DNA from 3 places in the Microbacterium thalassium genome. Region 2 is predicted to be linked to each of the others. Evidence: predicted binding sites of a transcription regulator. Region 2 holds the regulator's gene; each other region holds the start of a gene.
What was found. The regulator HrcA, encoded in region 2, represses chaperone genes, less so after heat shock. The targets are predictions, from matches to a motif close to TTNGCACTCGNNNNNNNCGAGTGCNAA.

Region 1 (8,023 bases), 1.1 Mb from region 2:
CCGCATTGGCAGACGGACTCGCGCGCTACAAGATCCCGAAGCTCTTCGAGTTCGTCGCTGAGCTTCCACGCACGGCGACGGGAAAGGTGCAGAAGCATCTGCTGCGCGACGCCCACGCGGTCGGGGCGCTCTCGTGACCGCGGGCGGCATGCTCGCGGCGGACCTGCTCGGATTCGAGGACGACCTCACCGAGCCGGAGCGGCAGACTCTGCTCGCGCTGCGCGCGTACCTGGAATCGGAGGTCCGCCCGCAGGTGAACGGCCTGTGGGAGCGGGCGGAGTTCCCGGCCGAGATCATCGGGCCGCTGGCCGAGCTCGGCGTCTACTCCTTCGGCGGAGACCACGCGGCCTTCGAGAACTCGGCCGTGTTCCGCGGGTTCGTGACGCTCGAACTGGCGCGGGTCGACTCCTCGCTGGCGACGTTCGCGGGCGTGCACACCGGGCTGGCGAGCGGTTCGATCGCGCTGTGCGGCTCGGTCGAGCAGCAGGCCGAGTGGCTTCCGAGGATGGCGACCGGGGAGGTCATCGGCTCGTTCGCGCTCACCGAGCCGGAGTCCGGGTCGGATGTCGCGCGCGGCCTGCGGACCACGGCGCGCCGGGACGGCGACCACTGGGTGCTCAACGGCGAGAAGCGCTGGATCGGCAACGCCACGTGGGGCGATGTCGTCGTCGTATGGGCCCGCGACGAAGCCGACGACCAGGTCAAGGGCTTCATCGTGCCGACGAGCACGCCCGGCTATCGGGCCGACAAGATCGAGGGTAAATACAGCCTGCGCATCGTGCAGAACGCGCACATCACGCTGACCGACGTGCGCGTCCCCGACTCCTGGCACCTCGCCGAGGCGAACAGCTTCGCGGACACGAACAGGGTGCTGCAGGCCACCCGTCTCGACGTCGCCTGGTCGGCTGTCGGGAACGCCATCGGCGCGTACGAGCACGCTCTCGCCTACGCGCGGGCGCGAACGCAGTTCGGCAAGCCGATCGCGTCGTTCCAGCTCGTCCAGGACCTGCTCGTGAAGTCCCTCGGCAACATCACCGCGTCACTGGCGATGGTCGTCCGCGTCGCGGCCCTGAACGACCGCGGCGTCTCCTCGGACGAGCACTCGGCGATGGCGAAGCTGTACGCCACGTCCCGGACGCGCGAGGCGGTGGCCTGGTGTCGCGAGATCCTCGGCGGCAACGGCATCGTCATCGACTACGACGTCATCCGTCATTTCGCCGATGCGGAGGCCCAGTACTCCTTCGAGGGCACCCGCGAGGTGAACACCCTGATCCTCGGGCGCGCCATCACCGGCATGCAGGCTTTCGTGTGACGGTGCGAGACTGGCGGCGTGAGACTCGTCCAGGTCGCCCAGCGGGCGATTGATCTCGACCGCGCGGAGGACTTCTACGCCCGGCTCATCGGGATGCGATCCATCGCCCGCTTCGACGAGGCCGGGCTGCTGTTCTTCGACCTCGCGGGCACGCGCCTCCTGCTCGACCGCAATGCCCCGTCGACCCTCGTGTACCTGCAGGTCGACAATGTGCACGAGGCGCTCGAGCGCGTCGGCGCCGAGGTCGTCTCGCCTCCGCACGTGATCTTCCACCACGACGACGACGCGCTCGGCCCCGTGGGGTACGACGAGTGGCAGGCGTTCATCCGCGACTCCGAGGGAAACACGATCGGCCTGATCGCGTTCCAGCGCCCCTGAGCGCCGGCGACAAGGCTGCGGGTGCGCCGCCGTCCGGGCGGCGCCGGAGACCGGCGCACGTCTGTCGGCGTCGGGTGTTCGCCGTGCGCGAAGAGAGGACGAAAGTCATTAGCACTCGGGGATGGAGAGTGCTAATCTCTCTCTAGTTGAGTCGAGAGGGCTCAACTTTCAGACCAGAGTCCGAAACAACCGACAGAAGGAGACGACCATGGCAACCTATGACCCGTTCCGCGACCTCGACCGACTGGCTTCGGGACTCTTCGACGCCCGCCGCGGCCCGCGCCGCATGCCGATGGACCTGTACCGCGACGGTGACCACTACGTCCTCACCGCCGACCTTCCGGGCATCGACCCCGGTTCGGTCGACATCGACGTCGACGGTCAGCTGCTGACGATCCGGGCCGAGCGCACGCTCACCACGGGCGAGGGAGTCAAGTGGATCACCCGCGAGCGCGAGGCGGCGAGCTTCATCCGCCAGCTGAACCTCGGCCAGGGCATCGACACCGACCGCATCGCCGCGACCTACAGCAACGGCGTGCTGAGCGTCACGATCCCGGTCAGCGAGAAGGCCAAGCCGCGCAAGATCGAGGTGTCCACCGAAGAGGGTGCGCCGGTGATCAAGGCTCACGAGTCGACCGAGGGGCCGCAGCCTGTCGACCAGTGATCGCACCGACGCCGTGAGAGGCTGCTCGCAGCGCAACCGGATGGCGCGCCCCTTCGCGTGAGGGGCGCGCCATCCGGCGCGTGGGAGCATGGGACGGATGCGGCATCGATGCCGCTCCGCGCCGACGAGTTCTGGGGAGGAAGCGGTGAACGCCGACGTTCTCGCGCACGCCGGCGCACGTGCACGCCTGGCGACGACGATCGGGATCCCGCTGTACACGGTGTTCGGCGGAATCGGCCTGTGGGCGGCGACCGCCCTGTGGAACCGCGTCGTGTGCGACGACGTGCTGGCACCGTCGGTCCTCGGCGGGCCGACCGCCGCGATCGGGGCGGCCAGTGCCGTCGCCGCCGTGGTCGGCATCGCGGGCGTGTCGTCGCTGTCGCGGAGCGTGTTCCCCCGCATCGGGACGACGCCGGTGCGCCGCGTCGCGCTCGGTGCCGCGCTGGGCGCCGCGGGCGCGCTCGTCCCCAGCATCCTCATCGTGATCGGATGCCTCCACCCGGCTGCCGGGATCGCCGCGACGATGCTCGGCCTCGTGCTCCCGGCCGCCCTCACGGGAGCGGTGGGGGGCGCGCTCGTCGGCCGGGTCGAGCACTCGAGCGTGCTCATCCGCCTGTTCGTCGCCGCGAAGTGGTTCGCCGTCGTCGTCGTCGGCCTGTGGGCGGTGCTGGCGTTCGCGCCCCTGGACCGCTGGACGCTGCTCGCCTGCGCCGTCGGCTGAGCTCCATAGGGCATGATGAGCAGGCACCCGGCGACCGAGGAGGACGCGATGAGCGAGCAGGCGGTGGCGGCCAGGACCGCATCGGGGTGGACGGCTGCGACGGTGGGCATCCCGCTCTACACCGTCTTCGGGGCGCTCGGCCTGTGGCTCGGCTCGCTGGCCTGGACCGCGATGGCCGCGGACGAGGTCGAGCATCCGACCGTGCTCGCCGGGACCATGGTCGCGACGGCGATCGTGTCGGTCGTGACGGCCGTGATCGGAGTCCCGGCCGTCGCGCTGATCCTTGCGCGGCCGCTCGCAGCATCGGCGCGGTACCCGCGCAGGGCCGCCGCCGTGTTCACCGTCGTCGGCGCGGCCGCCGCGGTCATTCCGGGCGTCTTCATCGCACTGGGCAGCGGCCACGTCGGTGCCGGCGCCACCTTCGCCCTGCTCGCGCTGATCCTCCCGGCGGCGCTGACCGGCCTGCTCGCGGCGTTCCTCCTGCCGGCCGTCGCGGCGTCCCGGGCGGTCGCGACGGTCTTCGCCGTGGCCGCGCTCGCGGCGGTCGCGCTCGTGGTCGTGTGGACCGTCGTCCAGCTCACCCCGATCGGCGGCTGACCCGCCGTCCGGACCGGCTCAGTCCCCGTCGTCGCGCAGCTTCGCCGTGAGGGTGTGCAGCTGCGACAGCTCGCCGTCGCTGAGCTTGGACATGCGCGCCGCGATCGAGCGGCCGTGCTGCGACGCCACCTTGCGGAACGCGACAGCGCCTTCCTCGGTCGCCGTGACGAGGGAGCCCCGACCGTCGCCCGGGTCGGCGCACTTGGTGAGCAGGCCCCGCGCCACCATGCGGTCGACCAGGCGCGACACGCTCGGCTGGCTGATCAGCATCCGCGCGGTGACATCGCGCAGCTTCGCGGTCATCTCGTCGGCGCGCGTCACCGTCAGCAGCACGTCGTATTCGCCCTGCGACAGCTCCGCTCCGTCGAAGTCGGCGCTGATCTCGGCGAACACCTCGTGCTGGGCGCGGAACAGGCTCTCCCACGCGTCGATGGCGAGGCGGCGGTCGGTCATGTCCACCAGAGTAGAGCGAACCGGCGGGTCATAGGCTCTTGCCATGGGGAGCTTGGTGGGGAATGCACGTCGTGCGGGCTTGTCGGCGGGGAAGCGGATGCCGGGACCGGCCCGCATCCTGATCGTGATCGCCGTCGCGGCCGGGTCGATCTTCGCCGGTACCGCGCCGGCTGTTGCCGCGCCGGCCCCCGAGTCGGTGCCGAACGCCATCGTCACCGCCGGGGTGGACGACTTCACGTTCGCGAGCATGGACGTGGAGTACACCCTCGGCCGGGCGGAGGACGGCGCGAGCACCCTCACCGTCGTCGAGACGTTCGTGGCGCAGTTCCCCGATTTCGACCAGAACCGCGGCATGCGCCGCAGCATCCCCGACTCGTACCTGGGCATCCCGCTGTTCCCGCATCTCGTGTCGATCACCGACGGCGAGGGCAACCCCCGGGCGTCCGAGGTCGACAGCTCCGACGGCTACTACTCGATGACCTCGCGCGCCGACGACTACGTGCTCGGGACGCAGACGTACGTCTTCACGTACACGCTCCAGAACGTCACCCGGTTCTTCTCCGACACCGGCGTCGACGAGTTCTACTGGGACGTCAACGGCGAGGAATGGCGCCAGCCGTTCGGCCGTGTCTCGGTCGCGCTCGTGGTGCCGCCCGACCTCGCGGCGGCGCTCACCGGCGACCGGGCCTGCTACGCCGGCTACACCGGCTCGACGGACACGTGCGACATCACGGCTGATGCCGCCGAGGACGGTTCCACCACCATCCGCGCGTCCGTGTCGGACGTCGGCCCGTACCAGACCCTGACGATCGCCGTCGCGTTCGAGGCCGGCACGTTCACGCCGTTCGACACGTCGTACTTCGCCTCGGTGTGGGGGTGGCTCCAGGCGATCGCCGCGGCGGGCGTGGTCGCCGTGCTCGCGATGACGATCTGGGTGCGCCGCCGGTTCCTGCGCGACGAGCCCGGTCGGCCGACGATCATCGCCGAGTACACGCCGCCGGCGGTGATCGACGCGCTCGAGAGCGCCGTGATGCTCGGCAAGACCAGCAAGGCGATCCCCGCCGAAGTGCTCGAGCAGGCCGTGGTCGGCAGCATCCGCATCATCGAAGGCCCGCCTCGCTGGTTCGGCAGCGCTCGCCTGAGCGCCGAGCTCATCGACCCGTCGCGGGCGGACGGCGACGGGCGGATGCTGCTGTCGGCGCTGTTCCCCTACGGGCGGCCGGGTGAGGTGTTCGAGTTCGGCAAGAGCGACAAGCGCCTGTCGTCGGCGGCCCAGCGGATCCTCGCCGCGGCCACCAAGGAGCTCAAGCGCCGCGGGCTGCGTCGCAGGGTTCCGGCCGGCGCACGGGCGTGGCCGATCCTCGGGATGATCGCGACCGGTGCGCTCGTGGCGTTCTTCGGCTTCATCGGCATGGAGAACGGCATGAGCGGGCTCGTCCCCTTCGCCGTCATCGTGGGCGCGGCGATCTCCGTGCTCGTGGTCATCACCCTCGTGTCGCGTCAGCCGCTGACGGCGAAGGGCGCCGAGACGCGCGACCACCTCGCGGGCCTGAAGGTCTTCATCGAATGGGCCGAGGCCGACCGCATCCGCATGTTGCAGTCCCCGAAGGGCGCCGAGCGGGTGCCGGTCGACGTCGACGATCCGCGGCAGATGCTGAAGATCTACGAGGCGCTGCTGCCGTACGCGGTCGTGTTCGGGCAGGAGAAGCAGTGGTCCGAGCAGCTGGCGGTGCTGTACGGCCCGAACAACGGCCCGAGCTGGTACGCGGGGCGCAGCGCCTTCAACGCCTACGCGTTCTCGCGCGGCATCTCGAGCCTGTCGGCGAGCACGTCATCGTCGGCCTCGACGTCGGGCGGTTCGGGCGGCGGCGGCTCGGCCGGAGGAGGAGGCGGCGGCGGAGGCGGCGGCGGGGTCTGAGCCCGGCTGCGCGCGGGCAAGAGTAAGGGCCGGTCGGAGAGGCTCCCGACCGGCCCTTGTCCCTTGCACCAAGAGTGTCCTGCAATCACATGCCGGTAGCTGCCACAGCAAAACAACTACCGTGCAAGCACTCTATAACGGATAGATAACGGCGGCAAGGGTTTGTCGTTATCTTTCTGTGATTCTTTTGCGGCTCATAGGAAGCGGTCAGACAACGGCCCGGTGTCGGCCCGTTTCGGTGGTCTGCGCCGTGGCGGAACGCGCCGAAGTCAGGGGCCGACAGCCGTGCCCGGGCGCGCGGACCGGATGCAAGACTCGTCGCATGACCCCGCTGCGCCTCGACATCGCCGGCCTCGCCAACGCGCGCGATCTCGGCGGGCTGGACCGGGCCGACGGGACGACGACGCCGACCGGGGTGTTCTTCCGATCCGAGGCCCTCGATCACGTGGACGACGGCGGGTGGGCCCGCCTGCGCGCTCGCGGAGTGGCGACGGTGATCGACCTGCGTCGGCCCGAGGAGCGCACCGACGATGTGCCCCCGGACCTCGACCGCATCACGGTGGACCTCGACGGCGGCATGAACCGCCGCTTCTGGGAGCCGATCGAAGCCGACGGGCGCTGGGGGACGCCGCTGTACTACCTCGACCATCTCGCTCAGCTGCCGGAGCGGATGCGTTCGGTGCTGGATGCCATCGCGAGCGCGCGCGACGGAGCGGTGCTCTTCCACTGCGGTGCGGGATGGGACCGCACCGGGTTCGTCTCGGCGGTGCTGCTGCGGGCGCTGGGCGTCACGACCGAGGCGGCCACGGCGGACTACCTGGAGTCGTTCGCGAACGCCGAGGCGATGGAGGCGCTGCGGGGGAGATCGTCCCATGTCGCCGAGCGCATGGCGGTGCTGGAGCGGTTCGGACACACGCCCGCATCCGCCTTCGTATCGATCTACGAGGGGATCGACGTGGACGCGTGGTTCGCGGCCGCGGAGGTCGCAGACCCTGCCCGCGCGGCGGTGCGCACGTGGCGCGGGGCGGCGGTGCAGACGACGTGACGACGGCCGACGCCGGGCCTATCGACGCGCGCGCCGGGCTGCAATAGGCTCGCGGCCAGGGGGAACGACGGCGCTGTCGGAACGGCCTTCGGGCCGCTGCCGACGCCTCATCGAAGGAGTGACGTCCATGGCTGAGAGTCCAGCTGCCGACATCGTCGAGAAGGTCGGCGGGGCCGGCAACATCCAGAGCCTGACGCACTGCGCGACCCGGCTGCGATTCCAGCTGATCGACGGATCCGCCGTCGACAAGGGGGCCGTCGAGGCGATCCCCGGCGTGATGGGAGCCGTGCCGCAGGCCGGCGACCGCTACCAGGTGGTCATCGGCGGCGGCGTGCAGAACGTCTACAACGACATCATGGCGCTGCCCGGCATGGGCGGCGGGGGCGGCGGCGAAGAGAGCGCGGCCGACATCAAGGCGCGCGAGCGGGCCAAGGGCCCCCGCGGCAAGGTCGCGTGGATCGACGGGCTGTTCGAGTTCCTGTCGGACTCCTTCCGCCCGATCCTGGGCGCCCTGCTCGGGGCGTCGTTCTTCATCACGTTCATGGCGCTGATGTCGACGCTCGGCGTCATCGGGAACTGGGCCGATCCGCGCACCGAGCTGCCGCCGTCATGGCAGTTCGTCAACCTCATGTGGCAGTCGGTGTTCTTCTTCCTGCCGCTGCTGGTCGCCTACAACGCCTCGAAGAAGGTCGGCGCCGACCCGTGGGTGGGCTTCGCCGTCATGGCCGTCGTCATGCTCCCGGGGTTCACGGCTCTGGCCAGCAACCCCGAGGCGAGCACCATCGTCGCCTTCGGCAGCGAGGTCATCGTCATCCCGATCTTCGGCGTTCCCCTGACGATCTTCGACTACGGCTCCCAGGTGTTCCCGCCGCTGCTGATGGCGGCCGCCCTCGGGCCCCTCTACAAGGGCCTGAAGAAGATCATTCCCGACAACC
Region 2 (8,023 bases):
TGCGCGTCAGCGGCAAGACCGGCCTCGGCGTCGAGGAGCTGCTCGACCGTCTGGTGCGCGACATCCCGGCGCCCACCGGCGACGCCGACGCTCCCGCCCGCGCGATGATCTTCGACTCCGTCTACGACTCGTACCGCGGCGTGGTGACCTACGTCCGCATGGTCGACGGCAAGCTCGAGCCGCGCGAGCGCATCCAGATGATGTCGACCAGGGCGACGCACGATCTGCTCGAGATCGGCGTCTCGAGCCCCGAGCCGATCCCCACCAAGGGCCTCGGCGTCGGCGAGGTCGGCTACCTGATCACCGGCGTGAAGGACGTTCGCCAGTCCAAGGTCGGCGACACGGTGACCAACGCCCGCAAGCCCGCCGGGGCGCCGCTGGCCGGCTACACCGATCCGAAGCCCATGGTGTTCTCGGGCATCTACCCGATCGACGGCAGCGACTACGCGGATCTGCGCGAGGCACTGGACAAGCTCAAGCTCTCGGATGCGTCGCTGCAGTACGAGCCCGAGACCTCGGTAGCCCTCGGCTTCGGCTTCCGCTGCGGGTTCCTGGGGCTGCTGCACCTCGAGATCGTCACCGAACGGCTCTCGCGGGAGTTCGATCTCGACCTGATCACCACGGCGCCGTCGGTCACCTACGAGGTCACCACAGACACCGGTGATTCGGTGACCGTGACCAACCCGAGCGAGTACCCCGACGGTCGCGTCGCCGAGGTCTCGGAGCCCGTCGTCAAGGTCGGGGTCCTCCTGCCCAAGGACTACGTCGGCACGGTCATGGAGCTCTGCCAGTCGCGCCGCGGATCCCTGCTGGGCATGGACTACCTGTCCGAGGAGCGCGTCGAGCTGCGCTACAACATGCCGCTCGGCGAGATCGTGTTCGACTTCTTCGACCAGCTGAAGTCGAAGACGCAGGGCTACGCGAGCCTGGACTACGAGCCGGCCGGCTCGCAGACGGCCGACCTGGTGAAGGTCGACATCCTGCTCCAGGGCGAGAAGGTGGACGCCTTCAGCTCGATCGTCCACCGCGACAAGGCGTACTCGTACGGCACGATGATGGCCGAGCGGCTCCGCAAGCTGATTCCCCGTCAGCAGTTCGAGGTCCCGATCCAGGCGGCGATCGGCGCGCGCATCATCGCCCGCGAGAACATCCGCGCGATCCGCAAGGACGTGCTCGCCAAGTGCTACGGCGGTGACATCACGCGAAAGCGCAAGCTGCTCGAGAAGCAGAAGGAGGGCAAGAAGCGCATGAAGATGGTCGGCCGCGTCGAGGTGCCCCAGGAGGCGTTCATCGCCGCGCTGTCGGGCGACGTCGAAGGCAAGGACAAGAAGTAGGACCACAGCGGCACCACGCGCTCACACCGGGCGTGCAGGGGCCGCCGATAGGGTGGAGATCATGCGTCGCGGGACCTTCAAGGACGAGACGGTCGACTACGCCGCCGTCGGGGCGACCCAGGCGCCCGACCTGATGCAGTATCCCCCCGAGCGCAGCATCCCCGCGCAGGAGTCCTGGCGCATCGGAAGCGGCGAGGCCCGCTTCCACACCGCCTCCGAATCGCTGCTGTCGTGGGGCGCCCAGCGCGGCGCGGGCCTGACGATCCGGGACGTGCGCCCGGCCTCCGGCCCGATGTACTCGGGCGTGAGCTTCGACGCGGACGGCACGCCCATCGCGCCCAGCCGCAGCGATGCCGACCTGCGCTACGACGAGAACGGTACGCCTTACGTCGGCGCGGGCGCCACGGTCTCGCTCGAGGGGCGCGTGCGCGGTCATCGGGCGGATGCCGACCTCCGGGTGATCTTCGCGATCGAGGAGCCCCGCCGCGTCGGGTTCGCCCTCGGCACCGTCTCGGGCTCGGTCGTCAGCGGCGAGGAGTCCTTCATGCTCGAGTGGTACGACAACGACGAGGTTTGGTTCACGGTGCGGGCCTTCGACGCGCCGACGGGGCTGTTCTACCGGCTGCTGCCGGGCCTGGTCCGCCGCCGCCGTCGCGAGCTGTTCACCGGATACCTCCGGGCGATCTCGCCGCTGTACGCGACCCCCTCCTGATCCGTGGGCTCGGCACTCCCGCTCGGCGAGCCGGCGCCCGCGGACGGCTCGCTGCCCGCCGGGACCCGCATCGACCCGGCGGCGTCCTTCGGCGTGTACCTGCACGTCCCGTTCTGCCGCGTGCGGTGCGGCTACTGCGATTTCAACACGTACACCTCCAGCGAGCTGCGCGGCGCCCGGCAGGAGGACTACGCCTCCGAGGTGCTGCGCGAGATCGCTCTGGCGCGCACCGTCCTCGGCGATGCGGGCCCGATCCGCCCGGCGGCGACGGTGTTCTTCGGCGGAGGCACGCCGACCCTGCTCCCGCCCGGCGATCTGGCGCGCATGCTCGACGGCGTCCGGGACGCCTTCGGGATCGAGCCGGATGCCGAGATCACGGTGGAGGCCAATCCCGACACGGTGACCGACGAGGTGGCCCGGATCCTCGCCGACGCCGGCGTGACGCGGATGTCGATCGGCATGCAGTCGGCCGTGCCGCACGTGCTGCGGGCCCTCGATCGCACCCACCGCCCGGAGTCCATCGGCACCGCGGTCGGCGCGGCGCGCCGTGCCGGGCTGGCCGTGAGCCTCGACCTCATCTACGGGGCGCCGGGGGAGTCGCTGGAGGACTGGCGGAGCTCTCTCGCGGGTGCGCTGGAGCACGCGCCCGACCATGTCTCCGCGTACGCGCTCATCATCGAGGAGGGCACGAGTCTGGCGCGGCGCATCCGGCGCGGAGAGGTGACGGCGCCCGACGACGACCTGCAGGCCGACATGTACGAACTGGCCGATGCGCTGCTCGGCGACGCCGGCTACGGGTGGTACGAGGTCTCGAACTGGGCTCGCACCCCGCAGGCGCGCTCTCGCCACAACCTCGCGTACTGGCGGGGCGGGGACTGGTGGGGCTTCGGCCCGGGCGCCCACAGCCACGTCGCCGGGGTCCGGTTCTGGAACGTCAAGCATCCCGCCGCGTACGCCGCGCGGCTCGCGAGCGGCCAGTCGCCCGCGGCCGGCCGAGAGCGTCCCGACGCGGACGCCCGCCTGCTCGAGCGGGTCCTGCTGGGCACGCGCATCCGCGAGGGCTTCGCGATCGACGACCTGCCCGAGGCCTCCCGCCGCGGCGTCGCCGGTCTCATCGCCGACGGGCTGATCGACGGTGCGGCCGCGGTGGGCGGGAGGATCGTGCCGACGCTGCGCGGCAGGCTGCTCGCGGACGTGATCGCGCGCACGCTCACGGAGTGACCCCACGAGCGGACTCGCCATCGCCCGCGCGGGACGAGCGCGGCGGCGGGCGGGTAGGATTGGCACTCACGACAGACGAGTGCCAGCAAGGGGGATGATGGTCAGCGAACGGGGACTCCAGGTGCTGCGGGCGATCGTCCAGGACTACGTGGACACCCGCGAGCCGGTCGGCAGCAAGTCGATCGTCGACCGCCACGCGTTCGGCGTGTCCGCGGCCACGATCCGCAACGACATGGCTCTGCTCGAGGAGGAGGAGCTCATCGAGGCTCCCCACACCTCGTCGGGCCGCGTGCCCACCGACAAGGGCTACCGCGTGTTCGTGGACCACCTCGCCGAGATCCGGCCCCTGAGCACCGCCCAGCGGCAGGCGATCGCATCGTTCCTCGAGGCGCCCGGCGATCTGGACGACACCCTGGTGCGGACGGTGCGCGTGCTCTCGCAGCTGACCGGGCAGGTCGCGCTGGTGCAGTACCCGTCGTTCGCGCGGGCGACGGTGACGCATGTCGAGCTGGTTCAGCTGGGCGGCGGCCGCATGCTCGTGATCGTCGTCACCGACACCGGCCGCGTCTCGCAGCGCCTGGCGCTCGTGGGAGACGAGTTCGACGAGACCGAGCTCGGCCGCATCCGCGCCGAGCTCGGCACCCTGCTGGTCGGGCGCGCGGTCCGCGACGGGCTGGCGCGCATCTCCGACCACCTGTCGGCGGATTCCCGCGTGCCGGCCCCGCTCGAGGAGGCGACGGCGGCGGTGCTGCGCGTCGTCGCCGAGGAGCTGGACGAGTTCCGGCAGGACCGGCTGGTGATGGCCGGCAGCGCCAACCTCGCCCGCCGCGAAGCGGACTTCCGGGGCAGCATCTCGCCGCTCCTGGAGGCGATCGAGGAGCAGGTCACCCTGCTGCGGCTGATGGGCGAGATGGTCGCCGACGAGCAGGGGCTGGCGGCCAGCATCGGACGCGAGAACGAGGCGTTCGGCCTGACCGAGGCGTCGGTGCTCGCCAGCGACTACGACTCGACGGTGGCGCGGGCCCGCATCGGCGTGCTCGGCCCCACACGGATGGACTATCCGACCAACCTCGCCTCGGTGCGCGCGGTGGCGCGCTACCTGAGCCGGTTGCTCGAAGAGGATGAGGCCGCCCGCTGAGCGGGCGGACCGACCGACGGATGCCGCCTGCGGGCGGCCGGGAAGGCGACAGTGGCTGACCACTACGAAGTGCTCGGGGTCTCGCGCGATGCGAGCCCGGACGAGATCAAGAAGGCGTACCGGCGACTCGCGCGCCAGCTGCATCCGGACGTGAATCCCGGTGAGGACGCGGCCGAGCGGTTCAAGCTCGTGACCCACGCCTACGACGTCCTCAGCGACCCCGATCAGCGCGCCCGCTACGACATGGGCGGCGACTCGCCGTTCGGCGGGGGCGCCGCGGGCTTCGGCGGCTTCAGCGACATCTTCGAGACGTTCTTCGGGGCCGCGGCCGGTGGTGCCGGCGGCCGCGGGGGTCGTCCCCGGTCCCGCCGCGACCGCGGGCAGGACGCACTCGTGCGCGTCACGCTCGACCTCGGCGACGTCGTCTTCGGCGTGCACCGCGACATCGAGGTCGACACCGCGGTGGTGTGCGAGACCTGCGAGGGATCGTGCTGCCAGCCCGGCACGTCGCCGGTCACGTGCGACATCTGCCACGGCACGGGGCACGTGCAGCGTCAGGTGCGCAGCCTCCTCGGCAACGTCGTGACGTCGCAGCCCTGCGGCGTGTGCCAGGGGTACGGCACGACGATCCCGTACCCGTGCGCGACGTGTCAGGGCCAGGGCCGTGTGCGCGCCCGCCGGACGGTGTCGCTGGACATCCCCGCCGGCGTCGAGAGCGGCCTGCGCCTGCAGCTGCCCGGTTCGGGCGAGGTGGGACCGGCGGGCGGGCCCAACGGCGACCTCTACGTCGAGATCACGGTCTCTCCCCACGACGTGTTCAGCCGCGACGGCGACGATCTGCTGGCGACGCTGGAGGTCTCGATGCCCGACGCGATCCTGGGCACCACGACCACCATCGAATCGCTCGACGGCCCCGTCGACCTCGAGGTGCGCCCCGGCGTCCAGTCCGGCGACGTGCTGACGATCAAGGGCCGCGGCATCACACCGCTGCGGTCGACGCAGCGCGGCGACCTGCGTGTGGGCGTGCACGTGGTGACGCCCACGCGCCTGGACGCGAAGGAGCGCGCCCTCATCGAGGACTTCGCCCGGCGCACGAAGGCGCCCGCTCCGCGTCTCGGCGAGTTCCAGCAGGGGCTGTTCGCGAAGCTCCGCGACCGGTTCCGCCACAGCTGACATGGCCCTGCACTTCCTCGCCGACGAGGCGGCGACCGCTCGCCCCGGCGACACGCTGGTCCTCACGGGCGCGGAGGCGCACCACGCCGCCACGGTCCGGCGCGTCCGGCCGGGCGAGCAGGTGACCGTCGGCGACGGCCGCGGGACGTGGCTGACGGGGGTGTGCGCCTCGGCGGCGCCGCGCGAGGTGATCGTCGAGGTCACGGCCCGGCGCGACGAGCCGGCGCCGCAGACCCGGCTGGTGCTCGTGCAGGCGCTGGCCAAGGGCGATCGCGACGAGCTCGCGATCCAGGCGGCGACCGAACTCGGCGTCGACGGCATCGTGCCGTGGCAGGCGGCACGGAGCGTGTCGCGGTGGGACGGGCCCAAGCGCGACAAGGGACTCGCCCGCTGGCGGATGATCGCGCGGGAGGCTGCGAAGCAGGCTCATCGCGCGTGGCTGCCCGAGGTCGAACCGGTCGTCGGCACGGCCGACCTGGTGCGCCGCGCCGCCTCGACGCGCGTCCTCGTGCTCGAGCCCACCGCCGCGGACGCGCTCACCGGGATCGAGCAGACCGACGATGCCGAATGCCTGCTCGTGGTGGGCCCCGAGGGCGGCATCGCCGCCGAGGAGCTCGCGTCGCTGACCGCCGCCGGCGCGCGCGCCGTGCGCCTCGGGGACACGGTGCTGCGCACCTCGACCGCGGGCCCCGCGGCCGTCGCGGTGATGAGCGCCCGCCTCGGACGCTGGTGACACCCCCTCGGTAGACTGGTGGACATGAGCGAGCCTTCGATCTTCACGCGCATCCTGAGGGGCGAGATCCCTTCCGAGATCATCGCGCAGACCGACAACGTGTTCGCGATCCGCGACATCGCGCCGAAGGCTCCGGTGCATCTGCTGGTGATCCCGAAGACGCAGGAGTACCGCGACGTCGTCGAGCTCGCCGCCGGCGACCCGGCGCTGCTGACGGAGATGATCGGCCTGGCGAACTCGCTCGCCGCCGACCACGCCGACGGCGACTTCCGTCTCATCTTCAACACCGGTCCGAACGCGGGGCAGACGGTGTTCCACGTCCACGCCCACGTGCTGGCCGGATCCCTCGAGGAGAATTCACTCGGTGACTGACGATTCACCCGCCGTCGAGCGCATCTACGCGGACGGCGTCGCCATGGTCCAGCTGCTCGGGCCGCAGGACCGGCTGCTCCGCGTCATCGAGCGCGAGCACCCCGATGTCGACGTCCACGTGCGCGGCAACGAGATCACGCTGACCGGCGAGCAGGACGCCGTGCGCGCCGCACGGGACCTCGTCGACGAGCTGCTCGCGATGACCCGCTCGGGCCACGGCCTCGAGCCGACGGACGTCGCCAGCTCCAGCCGCATCCTGCGCACCGAAGGGGGTCCGCGGCCGTCCGAGGTGCTCGGCGAGGCGATCCTCTCGTCGCGCGGCAAGGTCATCCGTCCCAAGACCCTGGGCCAGAAGGGCTACGTCGACGCCATCGACGAGAGCACGGTCGTCTTCGGCATCGGCCCCGCCGGCACCGGCAAGACCTACCTCGCGATGGCGAAGGCCGTTCAGGCGCTGCAGCGCAAAGAGGTCAGCCGCATCATCCTGACCCGTCCCGCGGTCGAGGCGGGGGAGCGGCTCGGATTCCTCCCCGGAACCCTCACCGACAAGATCGACCCGTATCTGCGTCCGCTCTACGACGCCCTCAACGAGATGATGGACCCCGAGCTCGTGCCCAAGCTCATCGCCACGGGCACGATCGAGGTCGCGCCGCTGGCGTACATGCGCGGACGCACGCTCAACGACTCGTTCGTCGTGCTCGACGAGGCGCAGAACACCACGCCGGAGCAGATGAAGATGTTCCTGACCCGGCTCGGCTTCGGCACGCGCATGGTGGTCACCGGCGACATCACGCAGGTCGACCTGCCGCAGGGTGCGTCGGGCCTCCGCCTGGTCACCCGCGTGCTCAGCGACATCGACGACATCCACTTCGCATACCTGACCAGCGACGACGTCGTGCGCCACACGCTGGTGGGACGCATCGTCGACGCCTACAGCGAATACGATGAGCGGCGACTCGCCGCGCGCCGCGAGCGCGACGAGGCGACCGAGTTCGCGAACCGCGCCGAGCGCCGCGGGCACTCCCGGCCGGGCGGACCCCGCGACCACCTTCCGAAGCGAGGACGCTCATGACCATCGAGATCAGCAACGAGTCCGGGGTGCCGGTCGACGAGGCGGCCCTGCTGCGGCTGACGGAGCACAACCTGGCGGAGCTGCACGTCAGCCCCGACGCGGACGTCGCGATCCTCGCGGTCGACGAAGGCGCCATGGAGGCGCTCCACGTGCAGTGGATGGACGAGCCGGGCCCGACGGACGTTCTCAGCTTCCCGATGGACGAGCTGCGTCCCGGAACCGAGGACCAGCCCACACCGCCCGGGCTCCTGGGCGACATCGTGCTGTG
Region 3 (8,023 bases), 960 kb from region 2:
CTGGGACGGCACCGCCGCGGGCGCCCTCGTGGTCGCCGATCAGGTGAAGCCGACCAGCCGCGAGGCCGTCGCCCAGCTGCGCGCACTCGGGCTCGAGCCGATCCTGCTGACCGGCGACAACGACGCCGTGGCGCGGGCGGTCGCGAGCGACGTCGGCATCGACCGCGTGCGCGCGGAGGTGCTCCCGGCCGACAAGGTCGCCGTCGTGCAGGAGCTGCAGGCCGCCGGCCGGGTCGTCGCGATGGTCGGCGACGGCGTCAACGACGCCGCTGCGCTCGCGCAGGCCGACCTGGGCCTGTCGATGGGGACCGGGACGGATGCCGCGATCGAGGCCTCCGACATCACCCTCGTCCGCGGCGATCTGCGCAGCGCCGCCGACGCCGTTCGACTCTCGCGGGCGACGCTCGGTACGATCCGTGTGAACCTCTTCTGGGCGTTCGCGTACAACGTGGCGGCGATCCCGCTGGCGGCCCTCGGGCTGCTCAACCCCATGATCGCCGGCGCGGCGATGGCATTCTCGAGCGTCTTCGTCGTCGGAAACAGCCTGCGGCTGCGGAGTTTCCGCTCCCGCACCTCACCCCTCCAGGAGCAGTCATGACCACCGACGCCACCCCTCCCGTGGATGCGGTCGAGGACGACGAGCCGAGCATCACGCCGTCCGAGCCGTATCCGCACGACGAGGGGCACGCCCACCACGGGTACATCTCGGACAAGGCGCGCTACGTCAACCGCCTCAAGCGCATCGAGGGTCAGGCGCGCGGCATCCGCACGATGGTCGAGGACGAGAAGTACTGCATCGACATCCTCACCCAGATCTCGGCGATGACGAGCGCCCTCGAGGCCGTGGCGCTGGGGCTGCTCGACGACCACCTGCGCCACTGCGTCGTCGACGCGGCGCGCGCCGGCGGCGCCGAGGCCGACGCCAAGATCACCGAGGCGTCGGAGGCGATCGCGCGCCTCGTGCGGTAGTCCGGCCCCCGTTCGTCGGAGAATCCGCGCTTCGTCGAAGGATGCAGCACCGAATCGTCCTGCCCAGACGCGAATCTCCTGCGTTCTGAAGGCGTCGCCGGCGCCTCAGGTCAGGTCGGCGACGTCCGACACCCCGCCCCGCGACCGGCGGGCCGCCACCAGCGAGTCGGCCGTCAGCACGATCAGCGACAGCCAGACGAGGCTGAAGCCGATCCAGCGCTCCAGCGGCATCGGCTCGCCGAGGATCCAGGCGCCGATGATGAACTGCATGATCGGCGCGATGAACTGCAGCAGCCCGATGAGCGTGAGCGGCGCGCGGCGTGCACCGGCGGCGAAGAAGAGCAGCGGCGTGGCGGTCATGACGCCCGCCATCAGCAGCAGCGCGGTGTGCCAGCCGCTCACGGTGCCGATCGCGAGCCCCGTGGTCAGCGCGACGATGACGAGCTCGGCGATGGCGATCGGCGCCAGCCACATCGACTCGAGCGTGAGGCCGCTGATGGCGTCGACCGACGGCCCGATCTGCTTCTTGACCAGGCTGTACAGCCCGAACGAGGTCGCGAGGGTGAGCGCGATCCACGGGAACGATCCGTAGCCGACGATGATGACGACGACCGCGAGGCCCGCGATCCCGATCGCGACCCACTGCGCGCGGCGCAGGCGCTCGCGCAGGACGAGCACGCCGATCAGCACGGTGAAGATCGGGTTGATGAAGTAACCCATGCTGGTCTCGATCACGTGCCCGGTCAGCGTCGCGATCAGGAACACCTGCCAGTTGACGTAGATGAGCACCCCTGCCACCGCCGTCCACAGCAGCAGGCGCCGCTGTCGCATGATCGCTCGCAGCGACCGCCACGTCCGCGTGACGGTGAGCAGCACCACGCAGAACACCAGCGACAGCAGGATGCGCCAGGCCACGATCTCCCACGGGCCGGCGGGCGCCAGCAGCAGGAAGTACAGGGGCAGGAAGCCCCACAGCAGGTACGCCGTGAACGCGTACACGCCGCCGATCGCGCGCTCGCGGGCGGCGTCGGGCGCGGATGCGGGAGCCGCGGCATCCGGGACGACGATGCCCGCGGTGGCGGCGGCCGCCTCTCCCAGTTCGGCGCCGTCGCCGGCGGGTTCGGGGCTCGAGTGCGTCACCGATCCAGCCTAGTGTCGGTGCGCGTCACCGGCTCCGGGCCACCGAGACCGGCGTGGCCCGCGCTCCTCAGCCCGGAAACGACGGAAGGGCCGGATGCCGAAGCGTCCGACCCTTCCGCTACGCGGAGCGCGCGTCTCAGCGGACGACGACCGCGAGGACGTCGCGAGCCGACAGGACGAGGAACTCGTCACCGCCGAACTTGACCTCGGTCCCGCCGTACTTGCTGTAGATGACGCGGTCGCCGACAGCGACGTCGAGCGGGATGCGGTTGCCGTTGTCGTCGATGCGGCCCGGGCCGACCGCCACGACCTCGCCCTCCTGGGGCTTCTCCTTGGCGGTGTCGGGGATGACCAGACCGCTGGACGTGGTCTGCTCGGCCTCGACCTGCTTGATGACGATGCGGTCCTCGAGCGGCTTGATGGAAACCGACACGGTCTACCTCTTCTTTCCTTGAGACTGAAGACTCATTAGCACCCGCATGCTGAGAGTGCTAACGAGCAGTCTAGGCAAGGCACTGGCACTCGTGCAACGTGAGTGCCAGTCCATGACGACGGCAGCCCGCAGCCTGTCTCGTCAGCCGCACGAACTCACCACGGTGTACCCGCCGGATGCCGCCGCCTGCAGCGACGTCACGGTCGCATCGCCCTGCCCCAAGTACGCCTGGGTCACCACGGCGTAGTAGGGGTTGTAGGGGTTCACGCCGTACGAGATCGCGCGCCCCGCGGCCTTGTGCTCGGCGTTGGTGGCCGTGATGCAGTCCGTCGGGGTCGGGGTCGGGGTCGGCGTCGCGGTGGGCGTGGGCGTGGGTGTGGGCGTCGCCGTCGCGGTCGGGGTCGGCGTCGGGGTCGGCGTCGGGGTCGCCGTCGCCGTGGGGGTCGGGGTCGGAGTGGGCGTGGGGGTCGGGGTCGGAGTGGGCGTGGGCACCGTGCGGTCGACGCGGCGGTTGTTGTCGAAGAAGAAGCCCGTGACGTACGCCGGGTAGTCGATGCTGTTCGCCGAGATGTACGAGCCGCCCGAGCCCGCGCCCGCGGGCCAGTTGTGGCCCAGGTTCGTGTTCTGGATGACCGAGACACGGGCACCTTCGGCGTCCGAGTACAGCGTGCCCGAACCCGCGGTGTTGTTGCCGGCGAGTCCCGACAGCGAGAACGTCGACGTGGTGCCGGCGCCGTAGATGCCCGCCATGATCTGGCCGTTGAGCGTGTTGTAGCCCGGCGCGACGGTGCCGTCGTTGCTGCCGTAGATGATCGACGTCACCTGGGTGTCGAACGCGTCGGACGCCGACCCGGCGAACGACGTGCACGTCGAGGTCCCCTGCGCCTTGCTCACCGCGACGCTGCCGATCTGACCCGACGTCGTCCCGACGGTGGGACCGGCGTTGATGCCGATGCCGGCGAACACGTCGGGCGCGAGGCACCCCATCACCATGGTCTCGCCGCCGCCCGAGGACAGCCCCGAGATGTAGGTCTGGTCGGCGTCGATGCCGAGCGCCGACCGCGCCTGCAGCGTCGACGCGAGGTCGAGCAGGTTGTCGTCGTGACGCGAGGGAGCCGTGCGCGAGTGGCTTGTGTCGTAGTAGTCCCAGCATCCGAAGATGACGCCGCCGTTCGGCGCGTCGGGCAGCGCCACGACCATGCCGTACTCGTCGGCGGTCGCGGCCCAGTTGCCGGCCGTCTGCATGTCGGAGGCCGTCTGCGCACACCCGTGGAGACCGATCATGAGCGCGCGCCCCGCGGCGAGCGCGGGGTCGGTGATCGGGGTGTACAGGCGCACGCTCATGCCGGCGATCGTCTCGGTGGTCCAGGTTCCGGTCGTCGTGCCGCCGCCGGTGTCGCCGCCCCCGCCGGTGTCGCCGTTGGTGCAGCCGGGGAGCGTCTCGAAGCCGGGCGGGCAGATGATCGCCTGCGCCGCGGGCGCGACGCCGACCAGGCCGACGACCGCGAGGACGGCGGCGATGCCGCCCGCGATCAGGCACGAGCGGGGTGGGGTGGGACGGGAGGAGGTGGAGCGGGACGTGGATCGCGAACGGTATGAGGGCATCAGTGCTCCTTCGATCGCCCCGCCGTCGCCCCCGGCACCATTGCTCAGGGCATCCGGGCGGGAGCTGCGCGCGGCATCCGCATCGATTCCGCGCGGCGCGCCGCCACGGGCGCAGGTCCGACACTAGATGAAACCTGATTCATGCACCAGGGGTTGATCGGACATCTCCGTCCGGTCCTGCGGCGGACCTAGGCTGGTCGGATGGACATGGCCGAGCTGACCGCGCTGCTCACGCCCGAGGGCCTGCGGCTTCTCGATGCCCTGGACCCCGTCGAGACGTCCGCCGACGTCGCCCGCGTCGTGTCGCGGCTGCGCAAGGACGGGCACTCCCCCGACCTCGTCTCCGCGGTGGTCGGTCAGGCGCGGCTGCGCGCCCGTGCCGGCGAGAAGTTCGGCGAGTTCGCCCAGCGCATGCTGTTCACGCGCGCCGGCCTCGAGCAGGCCACGCGGCTGGGCGTCGCCGCTCGGCACGCGGCGCGGTTCCGGGATGCCGGTATCGCGCGCGTCGCCGACCTCGGGTGCGGCATCGGCGGCGACGCGATGGGGTTCGCCGCGCTCGGGCTTACCGTCGACGCCGTCGACGCCGACGAGATCACAGCCGCCATCGCCGCCTACAACCTCGCGCCGTTCGGCTCGGACGTCCGCGTGCGCCACGCGACGGCGCAGGAGTTCGCGGCATCCGCGTTCCCCGGGGGCGGCGACCCCCGAACGTCGGAGAATCCAACGAACGTCGGAGGATCGGGCGCGGATGCTCCGACGAACGTGGGAATCTCCGACGCGACGGGGGCGGATGCCGCGGCCGCAGCGCCCGAGGCGGTCTGGCTCGACCCGGCACGCCGCACGGCGGGGCACCGCGAGACCAAGCGCACCGCCCCCGAGGACTGGTCGCCGAGCCTGGACTGGACGTTCGACCTGGCCGGGCGCGTCCCGGCGGGCATCAAGCTCGGGCCGGGACTCGACCGCGACCTCATCCCGGACGGCTTCGAGGCGCAGTGGGTCAGCGCCGACGGCTCGACGATCGAGCTGGTGCTCTGGTCGGGCTCTCTCGCGCGGCCGGGCGTCGCGCGGGCGGCGCTCGTGATCCGCGGCGACGCGGCGGCCGAGATCACCGCCGGCGCCGACGCCGAGGACGAACCGACGCGCGAGCTCGGCGCGTACCTGCACGAGCCCGACGGCGCGGTCATCCGCGCGCGGCTCATCGGCGACGTCGCCCGGACGCTCGAGGCGGGCATGCTCGACGAGCACATCGCCTACCTCACCTCGGATGCCGCGCTCACGAGTCCCTTCGTGCAGTCGTTCCGCGTGCGCGAGGTCCTGCCCGCCGACACCAAGGGCCTCGCCTCGGCGCTGCGCGCACGCGACATCGGGCGCCTCGAGATCAAGAAGCGCGGCGTCGACGTCGATCCGGCCGCGCTGCGGACGAAGCTCAAGCTGCGGGGCGAGGCATCCGCGACCCTCTTCCTCACCCGCATCGGCAGCAAGCGCACGGCGATCCTCGCCGACCGGCTCCCCGCCGCCTGAGCGCGCCCGCCGTCAGCCGAACAGATTCGCCTGCGACGCGGCGAACCACAGCCAGCCGGCGCTGTAGATGAGCGACGCCGTGCCGAGCACGACCGCCCACCCCGCGAGGGCGCGGTTCTCGGTCGGGCGGCGCAGCGCGAGGATGCCGGAGGCGACGCCGACCAGCCCGATGGGGAAGCCCCAGCCCACGAACATCGACACGGCCAGCCCCAGCACGGCGAACATCAGCGCCCACCCGGCGAGCCCGCGCTGGGGGCCCGCCTGCGGCGTCTGCGCCCAGTTCGTGGCGGTGTCCGGCTCGGGGCCGGTGCGCACGGTCACGTCGACCGGAGCCGTCGGCAGACGCGAGAAGCCGCCGCGATGCTGGCCGGGCAGGCGCGACGTGTCGGCGCGGGAGTCGACGTCCGCCGACGTCGGCCCCGTCATCCATTCCGACGTCACCGGGACCGCGGTCGGGTACAGCCAGCCGCCCTCCGCCGGGGAGTCGGCGGTGTCGGGCGCGGACTCCGTCGCCGGGGCGGCTGCTCCGACGACGGGCGCCGACGGCTCGGAGCCTGCGGGCGCTGCGGGCTCGGTCGCTGCGGGCGTCACGGCCTGCGGCGCCTCGGGCGCCGCAGGCTCGTGCGAGCCTGCCGGCGCGTCGGCGGAGTCCGGGGCGTTCGCGAGGGGCGCGGCCGGACCGGCGGCGTCCGGAGGGGTCGCAGCGTCAGGGCTCACGGCGTCCGTGCGCGCCGACGCCGCCTCCCCGGACGCGTCAGGCACAGCCGTCTCGTCCACGCCGCCCTCGTCGGGCTTCGTCGGGCGTCCCGCGTCCACTCCCCCGGTCATGCGGCATCCTCTGCGTCGGCCGCGACCTGGATCTCGGTCACGGGCAGGGTCGAGTCGGCGCCGAACTGCAGCGTCGACGGCATCCGCCCCGACATGATGAGCTCGGAGGCGAGGGCGGCGATCATGGCCCCGTTGTCGGTGCACAGGGACAGCGGCGGGATGCGCACGGTGACCCCCTGCTCGGCCGCACGCTCGAGCGCGACATCGCGCAGGCGCCTGTTGGCGATGACACCGCCGCCCAGCAGCAGCCGCGGCACGTCGTAGTCGCGGCACGCCGCGAGCGCCTTGGTCACGAGGACGTCGACGACGGCCTCGCGGAAGGACGCCGCGACATCGGCGACCGGGATCTCCGCGCCCGCCGCCTCGCGCTGCTCGACCCACCGCGCGACGGCCGTCTTCAGGCCCGAGAACGAGAAGTCGTAGCGGTGCTTCGCCATGTCGGAGGCGCGCGACAGCCCGCGCGGGAAGCGGATCGCGTCCGGATCGCCCGTCGCCGCCGCGCGGTCGATCTCGGGACCGCCGGGGTACGGAAGCCCCAGCAGCCGCGCGACCTTGTCGAACGCCTCGCCGGCGGCGTCGTCCATCGTCTCGCCGAGCATCTCGACGTCGCCGGTGAGATCGCGCACGAGCAGCAGCGACGTGTGCCCGCCGCTCACGAGCAGTGCGACGGTGGGGTACTCCAGCGGCGGCGCCTCGGCGTCGAGGATGTCGGCGGCGATGTGGCCGACCAGATGGTTCACGGCGTACAGCGGCTTGCCGAGCGAGACCGCGAGCGACTTCGCGGCGCCGACGCCGACCATGAGAGCGCCGGCGAGGCCGGGCCCGCTCGTGACGGCGACGGCGTCGACGTCGGCGAGGGCGACACCCGACTCGGCGAGCGCCGTCTCGAGCGCGGGCTGCAGGGCCTCGAGGTGGGCGCGGGCGGCGACCTCGGGCACGACGCCGCCGTAGCGGGCGTGCTCGTCCATCGAACTGGCGATGGTGTTGCTCAGGAGCGTGCGGCCGCGCACGATCCCGATGCCGGTCTCGTCGCAGCTCGTCTCGATCCCGAGGACCAGCGGCTCAGCGCTGTTCACGTGCACGCTCCCGCCTCGTTCGCGGCAGCACGCTCGCGCACGCCCGCAACGTCGGAGAAACCGTCCTCCGTCGGAGCATCCGAGCCGGATCCTCCGACGTTCACGCGATCCTCCGACGTTCGTGTGCCGGTGGGGGCGGGCACGGCGGCGGGCGCGGATGCGGCGGACACGGCATCCGGACCGCGCGCGGCGAGCCAGCCGGCGACGTCCAGGCGCATGACGATCGCGTCGACGCCGTCGGGCTGGTAGTACTTCGGGCGACGGCCGAGTTCCTGGAATCCCTCGGACGCGTACAGCGCCTGCGCGACCGGGTTGTCGGCGCGCACCTCGAGGAACACCTCGCGCACGCGGCGGCGGGCGGCTTCGGTCAGGAGCGTCCGCAGCAGCGCGCGACCGCGCCCACGACCGCGAGCGGATGCGGCGAGCGCGATGGTCTGCACGTCGGCGTCCC

Region 1: HD594_RS16895 (Hsp20/alpha crystallin family protein) is a predicted target of HrcA. The motif match lies at 1,799-1,825, and genes of this name have one in related genera.
Region 3: groES (co-chaperone GroES) is a predicted target of HrcA. The motif match lies at 2,625-2,651, and genes of this name have one in related genera.

What each region holds. Positions count from the first base shown of each region.
Region 1 covers NZ_JACHML010000001.1:3,646,030-3,654,052, reverse strand. Annotated here, with positions in the region: gene HD594_RS16910 (acyl-CoA synthetase) at 1-137, shown strand, start outside; gene HD594_RS16905 (acyl-CoA dehydrogenase family protein) at 149-1,312, shown strand; gene HD594_RS16900 (VOC family protein) at 1,331-1,690, shown strand; gene HD594_RS16895 (Hsp20/alpha crystallin family protein) at 1,899-2,354, shown strand; gene HD594_RS16890 (hypothetical protein) at 2,500-3,075, shown strand; gene HD594_RS16885 (hypothetical protein) at 3,124-3,672, shown strand; gene HD594_RS16880 (MarR family winged helix-turn-helix transcriptional regulator) at 3,691-4,125, opposite strand; gene HD594_RS16875 (DUF2207 domain-containing protein) at 4,223-6,043, shown strand; gene HD594_RS16870 (tyrosine-protein phosphatase) at 6,366-7,088, shown strand; gene HD594_RS16865 (glucose PTS transporter subunit IIA) at 7,216-8,023, shown strand, end outside.
Region 2 covers NZ_JACHML010000001.1:2,523,563-2,531,585, reverse strand. Annotated here, with positions in the region: gene lepA (translation elongation factor 4) at 1-1,334, shown strand, start outside; gene HD594_RS11650 (DUF1990 family protein) at 1,396-2,046, shown strand; gene hemW (radical SAM family heme chaperone HemW) at 2,050-3,267, shown strand; gene hrcA (heat-inducible transcriptional repressor HrcA) at 3,365-4,405, shown strand; gene dnaJ (molecular chaperone DnaJ) at 4,457-5,578, shown strand; gene HD594_RS11630 (16S rRNA (uracil(1498)-N(3))-methyltransferase) at 5,580-6,311, shown strand; gene HD594_RS11625 (HIT domain-containing protein) at 6,336-6,683, shown strand; gene HD594_RS11620 (PhoH family protein) at 6,727-7,755, shown strand; gene ybeY (rRNA maturation RNase YbeY) at 7,752-8,023, shown strand, end outside.
Region 3 covers NZ_JACHML010000001.1:1,562,282-1,570,304, reverse strand. Annotated here, with positions in the region: gene HD594_RS07250 (heavy metal translocating P-type ATPase) at 1-598, shown strand, start outside; gene HD594_RS07245 (metal-sensitive transcriptional regulator) at 595-969, shown strand; gene rarD (EamA family transporter RarD) at 1,075-2,037, opposite strand; gene groES (co-chaperone GroES) at 2,246-2,542, opposite strand; gene HD594_RS07230 (extracellular catalytic domain type 1 short-chain-length polyhydroxyalkanoate depolymerase) at 2,684-4,147, opposite strand; gene HD594_RS07225 (class I SAM-dependent methyltransferase) at 4,349-5,668, shown strand; gene HD594_RS07220 (hypothetical protein) at 5,681-6,496, opposite strand; gene tsaD (tRNA (adenosine(37)-N6)-threonylcarbamoyltransferase complex transferase subunit TsaD) at 6,493-7,572, opposite strand; gene rimI (ribosomal protein S18-alanine N-acetyltransferase) at 7,569-8,023, opposite strand, start outside.